Regions from separate parts of the Bacillus sp. EB V-12 genome, predicted to be linked through region 1. Evidence: a T-box and tRNA genes for the amino acid it is inferred to sense, from the RefSeq annotation. Region 1 holds a T-box; the other holds one or more tRNA genes.
What was found. A T-box is a leader RNA that pairs with one kind of tRNA and senses whether it is charged. The one in region 1 lies ahead of ACZDYH_RS01130 (valine--tRNA ligase), so its partner is inferred to be a tRNA-Val.
Positions count from the first base shown of each region.

Region 2: it encodes a tRNA-Val, which carries the amino acid that the T-box ahead of ACZDYH_RS01130 (valine--tRNA ligase) is inferred to sense. The anticodon was not compared.

Region 1 is NZ_JBUXJL010000001.1:211,020-218,576, forward strand. Features, by position in the region: gene spoVID (stage VI sporulation protein D) at 5-1,015, shown strand; gene ysxE (spore coat protein YsxE) at 1,082-2,107, shown strand; T-box leader at 2,358-2,589, shown strand; gene ACZDYH_RS01130 (valine--tRNA ligase) at 2,627-5,272, shown strand; gene ACZDYH_RS01135 (bifunctional folylpolyglutamate synthase/dihydrofolate synthase) at 5,366-6,667, shown strand; gene ACZDYH_RS01140 (stage II sporulation protein B) at 6,833-7,557, shown strand, end outside.
Region 2 is NZ_JBUXJL010000002.1:504,451-512,007, forward strand. Features, by position in the region: gene odhA (2-oxoglutarate dehydrogenase E1 component) at 1-1,077, opposite strand, end outside; gene ACZDYH_RS09175 (helix-turn-helix transcriptional regulator) at 1,901-2,110, shown strand; gene ACZDYH_RS09180 (hypothetical protein) at 2,113-2,490, shown strand; gene ACZDYH_RS09185 (DUF3976 domain-containing protein) at 2,519-2,701, shown strand; gene ACZDYH_RS09190 (hypothetical protein) at 2,834-3,196, shown strand; partial or broken gene ACZDYH_RS09195 (hypothetical protein) at 3,252-3,465, shown strand; gene ACZDYH_RS09200 (hypothetical protein) at 3,547-4,092, shown strand; gene ACZDYH_RS09205 (hypothetical protein) at 4,250-4,846, shown strand; tRNA gene ACZDYH_RS09210 (tRNA-Val) at 4,911-4,983, opposite strand; gene ACZDYH_RS09215 (hypothetical protein) at 5,254-5,718, opposite strand; gene ACZDYH_RS09220 (hypothetical protein) at 6,326-6,547, opposite strand; gene ACZDYH_RS09225 (class I SAM-dependent methyltransferase) at 6,715-7,470, opposite strand.

The DNA of each region.
Region 1 (7,557 bases):
TGTAATGACATATAGTTTGGGAGGGGGAAAAGAAGTGGCTACAGATCATTCATTACGATTTTCATTAAAAGAATCTGTGTGGTTCCAAAAAGGACAGGAAGTCGAAGAACTTTTGTCAATTTCGTTAGATCCAGACGTTGAGATAGAAGAGCTTGATCATGAAGTAATCGTGAGAGGACAATTAGATTTAACGGGAGAGTATGTTGCACGAAAAGATGATTCCGCGTATTCATTAAGAGAACTATCGCCAGCAAAGTCAATTGATTATGTAGAAACAAGAGAAGATGGGGTTAATGAACTTGTTCATTCCTTTCCACTTGAAATATCAATTCCGAGAAATCGAGTGAAAGTAATTGAAGAGCTATATGTATCAATCGAGGAATTTGATTATGAATTAAAGGAAAATGGTTGCTTACAATTATTAGCGGATATATCTATTACCGGTTTGTGTGATGAAGAGAGAAGCGAGGATGAAGTTGAAGAGGAAGAAACGGTGTATGCTGAGTTAGAAGAAGATTCAGCGCAAGAGGATGAAAATAGACCGGCGCCGCATGTAGAAGAACCAGCATATAAGGAATCAGATGAGTGGGAAGATTACGCATTTGAACCGTTCCAATTAGAGGAAAGAAAAGAGCAGGAATTAGAAGAAGAGAAAATAGAAGAACATGAATTTGTGGAACGTGAAGAGGAGCAAGAAACAACGCCGCAATTTGAACTGTTCGGACGAAAAGATTTCAAGAAAGAAAAAGCGAAAAAGCAGGAAGAACAAGAAGAAGAGTACTCACAGCGAGATGAAAATGCGCTTTATTTAACAAAACTATTTACGAAAGAACCGGAAGAAGAATTTACAAAGTTAAGAATGTATTTCGTGCAAGAAGGGGATACAATTGAATCTATTGCAGACCGTTATGAAACGTCTGTACAAAATTTATACCGTGTCAATCAAACAGAAGATATATTTTTAAATACGGGGCAAATTATTTATATTCCCGTTTCAAGGGTAAAGGCGAAATAAGGAAGTGAGTGTTTTCACTCACTTCCTTTCTTAGAGGCTATGTTTTGAATAGAAAGGGTTATTCGTATGGATATTGAGTTGCGAAATCACTATGAACCTATCGTGAGGCAATATAGATTGGATACGCAGCATATGGAAGAGCACGGAAATGTAATGAAAATTTATACGAATCAAGGTCCATATGCACTCAAGAAAATAGAAGGCAGAAAGTTAGAGCGGAATAACTTTCTGCATCATATTCAATATTTGAAGGAGAAAGGTTTTTCAAATTATGTACCTATATATCATGCGACGGATGGAAGTTATATTTTAAGTGACGGGACGTATAATTATTATTTAATGCCTTGGTTAGAACGTGCAGAAGGAAACGGTGAGGACAATGATCAATACCATAAAATGTTTCAGACACTTGGAACGTTGCATCAAAAAACTGTGAAGGAAGAAACGTATACGGAAGAAGATTTAGAAAAACATTATACAAGTATATCCGATCGTTGGGAAAATGATGGTGAGATGTTAGAAGAGTTTCTCGTAGAATCTGAATCAAAATGGTATATGTCCCCGTTTGAATTGCAATATTGTACGTACTATCATCATGTAATGAGAGCGCGTGAATTTGCAACGAAGCAATTAAATGAGTGGAACGATGCGATGAAAGAAAAAGAGAAAACGCGTATTACTTTTGTGCATGGTAATGTGTCACTGAATCATTTTTTATTTGACTATGAGCGGAATGGCTATTTTATTAGTTTAGAAAAATCGAAGTTTGCAACGCCTGTGCAAGATATAGTAGGTTTTTATTCACGGTCTTTAAACACATATCCAATCGCAAGAAGTGATCGGTTTGAATGGTTTCAAATGTATCAAAAAAATTTCCCTTTTACGAAAGAAGAGCAACTACTTATGTTTGCGTATATGACGTATCCATCACAATTTATTCGGCAAATCCAGTCTTATAAGAAAAGAAGAGATAATCGCAACGAGGAAAATGAACTGCGCGGAGTAAAGAGTTTGCAACAATCGCATTGGCTCGTTAGCAATATAGAATATTTCCTGTCACAATTACAAGCTGCCCAGCAAGGGAACGGATAAAGTAAACATTCCCCGCTGATGATTAGCCTTCACCAATTGGGCGTTTACGGGCAGCAGGGCTCCCATCTAACTTCTTTGCTTCAGCTGAGTTTTGAGGTGGAGGTCTTACTGCCCACAAATAGCGTGGTAAAGAAGATAAGTAGAGGATTCTACTTATCTTCTTTTTGGCACGAAAAGCTGTAGTTTTAAATTTATCTTGACGAATAAGGTTTCGTTTTTTACACTATTGTATATAATAATTAACAATCATATAAATGCCTTGAAGGGGAAGAGTATAACATGAAACGTCTTCAGAGAGGAGAATCATTAGCTGGGAGATTCTCTAGATAGTTATGTTAGAAGGTAGCCCTGGAGCATCTTTTCTGAACAGAATAGTTCTTATTAGGAAAAGACGGATTTGTCCGTTATCAAATTAAGAGTATAAGCAAATTATGAATTTGTTTGTAAATAAAGGTGGTACCGCGATGTCCCTCGTCCTTTTTGGATGAGGGACATTTTTTATTTTAAGGAGGGAAAATAATGTCAAACACGGAAAAGAATTTACCAACTAAATATGATCATATGTCCGTTGAAGAAGGCCTTTATCAATGGTGGCTTGAAGGCAAATATTTTGAAGCAACAGGAGACGAGAAGAAACAACCGTATACAATTGTAATTCCACCTCCGAACGTAACTGGTAAGTTACACTTAGGTCATGCTTGGGATACAACTCTTCAAGATATTTTAACTCGTACGAAGCGTATGCAAGGATACGATGTACTATGGCTTCCAGGAATGGACCATGCTGGTATCGCAACACAAGCGAAAGTAGAAGGAAAACTTCGTGAAGAAGGTATTTCACGTTACGATCTTGGCCGTGAAAAATTCCTTGAAAAAGCTTGGGAGTGGAAAGAAGAGTACGCTTCTCACATTCGTCAACAATGGGGGAAAGTTGGTTTAGGACTAGACTATTCTCGTGAACGTTTCACATTAGACAAAGGTTTATCAGATGCGGTTAATAAAGTATTCGTTCAATTATACGAAAAAGGCTTAATTTACCGTGGTGAATATATCATCAACTGGGATCCAGCTACACGTACAGCTCTTTCTGATATTGAAGTAATTCATAAAGAAGTTCAAGGTGCATTCTACCATATGAACTATCCGTTAACAGATGGTTCTGGTCATATTCGTCTTGCGACAACTCGTCCAGAAACGATGCTTGGTGATACAGCAGTAGCAGTTCATCCAGAAGACGATCGTTACAAACATTTAATCGGAAAAACAGTTACACTTCCAATCGTAGGCCGTGAGATTCCGATTATTGCTGATGAGTACGTAGAAAAAGATTTCGGAACGGGCGTTGTAAAAATTACACCAGCTCATGACCCGAATGACTTTGAAGTAGGTAACCGTCATGACTTACCACGCATTTTAGTAATGAACGAAGATGGAACAATGAACGAAAAAGCTGGTAAGTATAACGGTATGGATCGTTTCGAATGCCGTAAAGAATTAGTAAAAGACTTACAAGAAGCTGGCGTATTAGTAGAAATCGAGCCACATATGCATTCAGTAGGTCATAGTGAGCGTAGCGGTGCAGTTGTTGAGCCTTATTTATCAACACAGTGGTTCGTAAAAATGGCTCCACTTGCTGAAAAAGCAGTAGCGCTTCAACAAAAAGAAGAAGAAAAAGTAACGTTCGTACCAGAGCGTTTTGAAAACACATATTTACGTTGGATGGAAAATATTCATGACTGGTGTATTTCTCGTCAATTATGGTGGGGACACCGTATTCCAGCTTGGTACCATAAAGAAACTGGTGAAGTATACGTAGGTACAGAAGCACCAGTAGATATTGAAAACTGGAATCAAGATAACGATGTACTTGATACATGGTTCAGTTCAGCGTTATGGCCATTCTCAACACTTGGTTGGCCAAATGAAGATTCAGCAGACTTCAAACGTTACTATTCAACAGATGCACTAGTAACGGGTTATGATATCATCTTCTTCTGGGTATCTCGTATGATTTTCCAAGGTTTAGAGTTTACAGGCGAGCGTCCATTTAAAGATGTATTAATTCACGGTTTAGTTCGTGACGAGCAAGGTCGTAAAATGAGTAAATCTCTTGGTAACGGTATTGACCCAATGGATGTTATCGAGAAGTACGGTGCAGATGCAATGCGTTTCTTCTTATCAACAGGAAGTGCACCAGGTCAAGATTTACGTTTCAGCATGGAAAAAGTAGAATCTACTTGGAACTTCATTAATAAAATTTGGAACGCATCACGTTTCGTATTAATGAACATGGATGATATGAAGTATGAAGAAATCGATTTAACTGGTGAAAAATCAGTTGCGGATAAGTGGATCTTAACTCGCTTAAACGAAACAATCGAAAGCGTAACACGTAACATGGATAAATATGAGTTCGGTGAAGCTGGTCGTTCATTATACAACTTCATTTGGGACGATTTCTGTGATTGGTATATTGAAATGGCGAAACTTCCACTATACGGTGAAGATGAAGCAGCTAAGAAAACAACTCGTTCTATTTTAGCTTACGTATTAGATCAAACAATGCGTCTATTACACCCATTCATGCCATTCGTAACAGAGAAAATTTGGCAACATTTACCGCATGAAGGCGAGTCTATTACAGTAGCTGCTTGGCCAACAGTTCGCGAAGATTTACAAGATACGGAGGCTGCGGCAGAAATGCACCTTCTAGTTGATATCATTCGCTCTGTTCGTAACATCCGTGCAGAAGTAAATACGCCAATGAGCAAAAAAGTTCAAATGCAAATTAAAGCAAAAGATGAGGCTGTACTTGCTCAACTTACGAAAAATAGCTCTTACATTGAGCGTTTCTGTAACCCAAGCGAATTAACAATTCAAACAGACTTACAAGCGCCAGAAAAGGCAATGACTGCAATCGTATCAGGTGCAGAGTTATTCTTACCGTTAGCTGATCTTATCAATCTTGATGAAGAGAGAGCTCGTCTTGAGAAAGAACTTGAGAAGTTCGATAAAGAAGTAGAACGTGTACAGAAGAAACTTTCTAACCAAGGTTTCGTAGCGAAAGCTCCTGCAGCGGTTATTGAAGGAGAGCGTGCGAAAGAGCAAGATTACCTAGAAAAACGCGAAGCAGTTCGTCAACGTCTAGCAGATCTTGAAAAGTAAAAATGTTTTTAGAGACTCACTATATTGGTGAGTCTCTTTTCTTTGCGTATAATAGAACTATGAAAGTTGTCTTTTGAAAGGGGAAAAACATACGTGATACATACATACGAAGAAGCGATAGGGTGGATCCATAGCCGATTGAAATTTGGAATTAAGCCAGGATTAGAAAGAATGAGATGGATTTTAGAAGAACTTGGAAATCCAGAGCGTCATATAAAATGTGTTCATCTTGCTGGTACAAATGGAAAAGGTTCAACGTTAACATATATGCGTTACATGTTAGAAGGCGCGAAATATAAGGTAGGAACGTTTACCTCTCCTTACATCGAATCATTTAATGAACGCATTAGTGTGAATGGAACACCAATTGCAGACGAAGAGATTACTGAACTTGTAAAGCTGGTAAAACCAGTCGTGGAAAAACTAGATGAAACGGATTTAGGGGAAGCGACAGAGTTTGAAATTATTACTGTTATGGCGATTTGCTATTTCGGCAAATTCAATTTCTGTGATGTTGTTTTATTTGAAACAGGGCTTGGTGGACGTTTTGATTCTACCAATGTTATACACCCTGTTCTCACGATTATTACGAATATCGGTCACGATCATATGCATATTTTAGGAAATACACTAGGAGAAATTGCATATGAAAAGGCGGGGATTATTAAGTCTGGCGTGCCGGTAATTACTGGTGTACAAGATGAAGAAGCTTTGCAAGTTATTCAAAATGTTGCAAAGGAAAATCATGCAAACTTATACGAGATGGACAACCATTTTACAGCATTACATAAACAGTCTAGTGAAGATGGAGAACAGTTCGATTTCACTTGTCCTTTCGCCTCTTTTGAAGATGTGCGAATCACAATGAAAGGCAGCCACCAAGTAGGGAACGCAGCACTTGCGCTTATGGCAGTCATGTATGTAAAAACATACTTATCATTTTTAATTGAGGAAGAAGAAATAAGAACTGGATTACAGGAAGCGTATTGGGTGGGGCGCTTTGAAAAACTGCAAAGTAATCCAGATATTATTATAGATGGTGCTCATAATCCAGAAGGTATCGAAAGCCTTGTGAAAACAGTAGAAGCGCATTACAAAGATAAAAATGTAATAGTGTTATTTACTGCCCTTGGTGATAAACAATTACATAACATGGTAGGCCAATTAGAAACCATTGCAGATGAAATTATTTTTACAACATTCGCCTTTGATCGTGCTATTTCTGCTGATAAGCTTGCATCATATTCACAGAAAGAATCAAAATTAGTTTTTGAAAATTGGAAAGAGGCAATTGATACAAAAGTTGAAATGATAGCAGAAAATGATGTTTTTATCATAACAGGTTCTCTTTATTTCATTTCTGAAGTACGAAAATATATTTGCGAGAAAAACTAGATAGTCTTTGCTATCTAGTTTTTTTGTTCTACAAATGAAGTCAAATGCATACATATAAGATAAATATATAGGGTTATTTGGCGAATTCCTCTGACAAATATCTCGTTTTTTTATGAAATGAATATGATATGATGCGGACAACGATAAGAGGTGAGGTGTGAGTGTATGGACAAGCAATCACGAACGATCTCAGTGAAAGTGAATGGAACAGAAGCGAAGTATGAGGAAAAAAAGAAAGATGAATTTGAATGGATGGTAGTAGAAAGTGAACGACCGAAAAATGTTGTTCCGTTTCAAAAAGCGAAATCAATGTCTGTGGAAAAATACCGAAAGAAGTGGAGTAATACATTAATTGTAATCGTTGCAACTGCAATCATTATCGGTACGGCGTTTGGAATGGGGATGCTTCATTTACTTACTGGACAAGGAACGACAGGAGGAAGTGAAGTGACAGCTTCAAGGCCGACTGGAAATGGAGAATCAAAGGTGGGTGGAACGGCAGAACAAACACCAGCACCGAAAGAAGAAAAACAAAAAGCACAAGCAGGAACGTCATTGGATCCAATGAAATTATTTTTTGTTCAAGGGGGGCTTTATTCTTCTGAAGAAAAGGGACAGGCAGCTCTTGAAGAATGGAAAGGCAATGGGGGCATTGGTGCTTTAAGACCGAGCGGTGATAAGTATGCAATAGTTGTTGGTATTGCTAGCGATGAACAGTCTATAAATCAATTAATGACTAAGTATAAAAATGATGGTGTCTCCGTTTTAAAAAAGAACTGGGATATAACAGATAAAGCATTGCTGAAAGATGATAAAGAAGTAGGAACATTTTTAACAAAAGTGCAGCCATTATACACTCATTTAGCAAAATATGCTTCTAGCGTACAAGT
Region 2 (7,557 bases), on a different contig from region 1:
TGCAGCATCACCATGAACTAAAATTACGAATGATTTTGAAGTATCTTGATCTGGAAGACCAGATTTTTTACGATTCTCTTGAGCAGCACGTGCGAAACCTTCTACTACAGGATTCACGAACTCAAGATGACTCGGGTTATTTGCTAATGTCACGCGAGTGCTAACTTCTTCGTTACTAACGACTTGTTCTCTACCTAGGTGGTATTTCACATCGCCAGTCCAGCCAGAATTAGCCACTGCGCCTTCTATTTTTGCATGTTTGAACTCAGCAAACATGTGGCTATATGGTTTTTCTAATACGTGAGCAAGTACGCTTAGGCGACCGCGGTGAGCCATACCAATCATGACATCCTCAACGCCGTTTTTAGCACCTTCTAGAACAATTTCATCTAAAACAGGTACAAGCATATCAACGCCCTCGATAGAGAAACGTTTTTGCCCAACGAATGTTTTATGCAAGAATTGCTCGAAACCTTCAACAGCTGTTAAACGTTTTAAAAGAGCAGTTCGTTTTTTATTTGATAGTGGTTGACGCAATGAATTTGATTCCACCATTTGATGCAACCACGCGCGTTCTTCACTATCTTGTATATGAGAAAATTCATAAGCTAAAGATTTTGTATAAACGTCTTTTAATCTATGAATTACATCAAGTGCAGTGTGAATACCTTCTGGTGCATCTGGCCATACTGTTTTCGCTGGAATCGCTTTCAAGTCAGCATCACTCAGTTCGCTCATTGCTTTCTCAAGAAGAGATTGTCCATTTGCAGCATCTTCCATCGGGTTGATGTGAGCCAACGTGTGCCCGAAAGAACGAATCTGCTCAACAAGTTGAACGACTTTAAGAATTTTTTCAATGTTACCTGTGTTTTGAGGAGAAAAATGTGTTGCTGTGTTGTCCCCTGTTACGACATCATCTTGAAACGAAGGAGCTCCAAAAATTTCAAAAAGCTCTTGTAATTCCGGATCAACAGAACCTGCTCCAGTTACGTAAAGATCATACTGTTCAATAACATAACCAAGGTTCGGACCGTGGAACTTGGCCCAAGGGTTTGTCGTTGTATTCTTCCTCGTCATTTGTTTAAACCTCCCAATGCATATAATCCTTTTCCATACAAAGGTGCATTTTGCTCTTTTTCAATAAGTAATGAATCAATAATCAATGTAAATGTTTTCTTTACTCTTATGTTATTACAATAATTTACATAATACCAAACACTATTACTTATCTGTTTTGTAAAAAAACATTCACAATAACTTATCACCCAAGTTAATCTTTCATGTTATAAAGTAATTTTACAGAAAAATGGGGTGGATATATTTGGTATGCCTATACTAATAGCTATAATTGTTGCATTTAAATATAGGTATAATAGTTAGAATGTTTCGATAAAATCGGTTTGAATTATGTATATTGAAATAATAAGCGCTTTCATAGATATTATACAACAATATAACGGAATATAGTATAAAAAATAAAAAATTATGAATTTATCGTAAACTTTATTTAGATAGTGTTAAATATTGAAAGGAAAGTGAAGGATTTCTACAAAAAAAGTTGCTAAACATAAAAAATGCTCCATAAACAGTTAGTTTCTATAAATATGACGAAAAACACCGTAAAACAAATAACGTATTTCGTGAAATAAAGAAATAAATGAAATATTTTAAAAGGATAAAACAAATATGGAGATATTAAATTTAAAAAAAAGAAGTGAGGAGATATAGTAACAGTTATTTACAGTGTTCCGTGTTTCGCTTCAAAATAGACGTGCTGAAATTGAAAAAAGTTTCTTCTATATAAATAGCGTGAATAATAATCAAAATATATGTAAAGGGAACTTGACGTAAAGTTTCCTTTACATATATACTCGGTATATGGAAGGAGGGAGAAATTTCCTTGGAAAATAAAATGGTCGAATACCGAAAAAAATTTGGACTATCTCAAGAAAAGTTGGCTGAGAAACTTGGAGTTTCCAGACAAACCATTATCTCAATTGAAAAAGGGAAATACGATCCATCACTTCCGCTAGCATTTGAAATAGCGAAAACATTTCAGACAACGATAGAACATGTATTTATTTATGAAGGAAAAGAAGAGGGGGAATAGGGATGAATTATTCACAAAAGTACTTTGTAATTATGGGGATTATTTTTCTATTTATGAGTGGATTTATGATATTAACAGGTATAATGACGCATTCTGCACCGCCAGCCATAACGTATCCATTGCTTGGGATGATGATTATGAGTTTCTGTCTAAGCTACTTGCACCCGCAATTTAAAGAAAAAGATGAGCGAATGAAACTTATTCGTTATAAAGGAATGTTTGTAACCTTTTTTGCGTTAACGGCATATTATCTTCTTTTCTCTATCGGCTTAAACTTAAAAATACTTACACTATCTGCTACTGAATTATTAAATATACTTATGGCACTTACAATGAGTACAGTTTTTATCTCATTTGTTGTTTTATCAAAAAGATATTAAGATGGAAGAGAGAAAGGAAGATTAACATATGCAAATGATGTATGCTTTTGGCATTGGGCTTGTATTATTTTTAGCCGTATTCTTATTTATTCGTAAAGACGTTCAAGGCGGGAAGTTAACGAAACGAGGATTTTATAAATTAATCGCCTGTTTAGTTGTTATGCTTATAGCGATTATTGTAATGATTGTTTTAATAAGTCAGTCACTATAGAATGTAAAAACGGAACCTTACTTCGGTAAGGTTTTTTTATATTATTCAACCTAAAAAATACCATTAAATCCATTTACTATAAATAACTTATATTATATAATCCAATGAAATGATAGATAAGGAGTGTAGTATATGAATAAAAAAACTATCTTCTATTTATTAACTTGTCTACTACTTGTAGCTAGTACTACTTATATAATATGTAACAAAAGAGAACAAGTGCCACCTATATTAGTATGGGACGAACAAGAATATTATGTTACGAATGAACCTGCCAAAGTAGAAGAAGTTGGGCGAAAACTTGGCGAAGTAACAAGGGAAATTAAAACAAGTAAAAAACCTACTAAAAATAGAGAATCTAATACATTACAAGAGAAAACAGAAGTATTCACAATGATTGAGGAAGAAAAAAGTGAATATCCGCCTTTAATCATAAAGGAAGCTTATAGTGATGAATATAGGGTAGTGAGGCCGATGTCGAAGCAGGTATTGTGATGAAAAGGAGAATCTTTTGTAGACAGTAATTTAGTATTCGTGGTCGTTAAGAAAAATATTTGTCTTTTCCTCCTATCGGTGCCGTTTACATTTTGATGAATAGAGGAGCAATGCAAAAGAGAGATTTCATTTTATATTTATTATTTACTGCTATTAATATATCGCTTTGGTTATCGTTTATGATTTTTGATTGGAGTATGTGGATGGTAGTAGGGCATTATTTGTTTGGAGCAGTTGTTATTGTTTTTTCGAATATGAATAAGAGCTAAGCCAGCAACCTTAAAGTTGCTGGTTTTTATTTTGCTATTTATAATGAAGAAACAAATTTTTAATAGAGAGTAGTGGGCGTTATGAGATGGAAAGAGGGAACGTTTGAAAAAATAGACACGAATGACTCATCTGTTGAGCAACTTATAAACACGTTTAAGGAACAAAACTTAATTGGTGGAACAATAATAAGCTGTTTTAAAGTGCATAACGAAAATTTTTTTAAAGAAATACCACATTCGAAAGATGGACATGAGCACTTCTTTAGAAGAATCTTCAACTCTTTAGACATAATCAATAACTTAGAAGAGTTAAAAATACATACATCAGACAAATATAAGTTTCGTTTTAAAGAGCAGCTGGCAGCTATGCTTGATGGTAGCATTGCTGCGCAAATTTTGTGGGGCGGAGCATATGAAGGGTTTAAGGAACGACCAGTTATCGCAAAACAATTAGCAGTCAATGTATGTCAATATATGTTCCAAGATCGATACGAAGATATTAAAGTGTTCGAAAGCTATCGCCCTTGGACAGATTGGTTTTACGATGTTGCGTGGGATGTTACTTGGATGGTGTTAGATAGTAGGGAACAGAAAATGTGGTTCATTTGTGCTACGGATACAGATTGATAGAAGAGGGTCTTGTAGGAATGCTGCAAGGCCCTTTATCTTTTGGGAATTAATAGAAAACGAATCATATAAATGCTATACTAAAAAATGTTTGTAATGTCAGTTTCATAATATTGTATGATGCTGACTTACTAGAAAAGATAAGAGGAGAATGAGCGTGCAAAAGATAAAGAAATTATTGCTATTAATGATGGTAGTAGGATTAACAGCAGGTGTTTTAGCAGGGTGTGCAAATCCCAAAGATACTACAGAAGAATTTTTAACAGCGATACAAAAAGGTGATGTAGAAAAGGCTCGTACATTTGTTGAGAGTGACAAGGAATTTAATAAGCTAAATGAAAAAACAGATGATGCTGAGGCAAAAGCAATGCTAAGTGCAATTACAAAGAACTTTAAATTTGAAAAGATAGAAGAAGTATCGAAAAAGGATGACAAAGCAGAAGTGAAAGTGAAAATTACATCTGCTGATCTATCCGTTGCTGTAACAAAAGCAGTGGGAGAAGTTATGCCAATGGCGTTCGCTAGTGCCTTTAGTGAAGACAAAGAACAATCTGAAAAAGCTATCGAAAAAACAATGACCTCAACTATCGTCAAAAACTTAGCAGATAAAGATGCAGCAATGGCAACTCGCGAAGTTACCTTGAACTTAAAGAAAGACAAAGATGACGACTATAAAATCGTTGCTGACGATAACTTGAAAGAAGTATTGTTTGCCAATGCAAAGTCTTTGGAGAAGATGTTTGGTGGGAAGTAATTGAATGAGATAAAAAAGAGACACTATATCACGTAGAAGGTTGATATGGTGTCTCTTTTTTATATGACCCCGGAGAGGCTCGAACTCACGACCTCCACCCTGTCAAGGTGGCGCTCTCCCTGCTGAGCTACGGGATCCCAACTATAAATGTTACCATCAGCAATGTATTTTCATTTCATTCGTGTAATCGGAGGATTTGTACAATTTGTTGGGTATTGTAACATTTGATGTATTCCTATAATAGCAACAAACTTTAATGGTGTAAAGATGTAATTTTCTGAATATTTATATTCTAATTTTTGTATAAAAAAATAAGCCCCGAAGAGCTTATTTTAATAATAATATCAACGCAATTATCAATGATATTTTCAAAAATACAATCATAAATAATGGAGCTTGTTCATAAGCTATCGTCCTGTAACTGTCATTCCTGCTGTGTAAATTGTATCAATAGAACCGTCAGCGCCTTTTATTTCGACTTTATAACGATATGTTCCATCCTCATAAATATCATCGCCATATCCTGTGAAAGTTGCAATTTCATCATTGCTTCCAGCTGGGACCCATTGATTTTGCCAACGGAAGTTGGTTTCAAATTCTCCCCATCTATCGCCATATTTCTTTTCAAGGCTGACATTGTAATGAATTTCTTCAGCTCGGTCATTTGTAATTCTTGCAATTACGCTGTTACCAAAAGTAACTTGTGTAGAGTGTACCTGAACTGTAACACCCTTCACCGTTTCACCAGGACCACAAATGTAATGACAACCATCCCATTCGTCAGCATGTGCTTTTGGTGTTTCAATGTTCATAACCGTTAAACCGCCTAAAGCTAAAGCTCCTGTTAATAATACTTTACTAAATGTTTTCACTTGAAATTCCCCCTAAGTATATTCTCAATTCGTTCCATAGATATCACATTAAGTAGTTTTATAACATTAATCTAATCGAACGCTTTTTTTCTCGAGTGTATTCGCTATGAATCTTTCATCTTGTAGTAATCTAACCTCTACATATAATTTCATAGTTTTGATTCCATATATGTATCATGATTTACATAGAGCAAATCTGTTAATACGTTTTGGTTATTTGCTTATCCCACTACTCTTTATTACCTTTTATTGGTAAAACGTTGATTTTATTATATACCATTATTATCTATTTACAAGAGAAAACAATACTGTATGCAAAAATGCATAATAAAAAACACTACTTGTATTCTGAATTACAGAATACAAGTAGTGTTGGGTTTCAATTAATATTTAATTGGAACCTAATGCTAATTTTTTATGTTTAACAGTATACATATATCACTGTTTTTTTAGTCATAATTGATAAAATTTGTTCAGGGGACGCTCTTCCTGTTGAGCTATGGGATCTTTAAAAGGGAAAGTATAAGCGATTATGAGAGTAATGTATGAAGGGATAATGATGAGAAGCGAATTTAGTAGAAAGTAGTCTTTGGATGTAGAGGTTATATTATTTCCGATACCAATCCAAAGGACCTTCATCACTCAAATCAACAAGAAAAGGGAACAAGAAGTGTAAAGGTAAGCTTATAAGTTCTGGCATAGCGTTCACTGTTTTCTTTGATAGATATTGCCTCCCAAAACAATACGGACAATCTTTTTCAAATGTCACGAGTATTGACCATACATCTTTTACTTTCCATTTCGTTTTACAATACGTACAATGCGCCATTGAGTTCCTCCTCAGTTTAAGGTGTTTTCTAATATATTCTACTTTATTGTACGAAAGTCATTTGAATTTGATGTGGTAAAATGCAAAACAAGCCTAACCTCTTTCTACATTCAGGAAGGGGCTAGGCTTGTTTTAATTACGTTCAAAGTCTCTTTGTATCAGGCTGTTTATACATTGCCTAGATAGCTTCGCGTTAAATTCGGGAGAATAATTTTTCCATCTTTACTGTATTTTTCGAATAGCTCTGATAGGAGAAAAATAAAGTTTTTATACTGTTCGTCATTTTCTTTCGGAGCATAAGATGCTGATAAATTCCTTCCCAAAAACCCTTCATAATCAAAAAGTAAATCATTTTGATATTCTTTAAAATCATACTTTCCATCTTTAAAAAAGCTGTTAAATACTTCTGGAGTTTCATCTATTCCACCGCTAAATCCTTTAAAGGTTGGGCAGGTTTTCTGGCAAATTTCTGCGTTCTCTTTAATAAGTGGACTAGTTAAATCTCTACTATTCCAAACAAGTGCAACATTTGCTTTTTGTTTTAAAATTCGTTGGCATTCGATTTTGAAAGCCTCTTTATTAAACCAATGAAATGCTTGGGCAACAGTTACTAAATCTACACTATTTTCTTTTAAAGTGGTATGTTCAGCAGTTGCTTTTATGGATTGAAAACGAGAATATAGTTTTAACGATTGCTCAGCGATCTTCCTCATATCATCATTTGGTTCAACTCCAATAACATGTAAACCACTTTCAAGCAGCTGGTGGCTAAATATCCCCGTACCTGAACCAATATCAGCTACAATCCGATTCCCTTTCAGTTGGTTAGCTGAAAGCAAGTAATCAATATATTCATTAGGATAACTAGGGCGATATTTTGCATATATATCGGCCCTGTCAGTAAAATTTTCTGTTGTTTTCACAGTACTACCTTCTTTCTTACGATATGATGTACAGAAATAGAAATTAAATATGAATTCAGGCATCAGTCTTTAAGTCTACAACTTAAG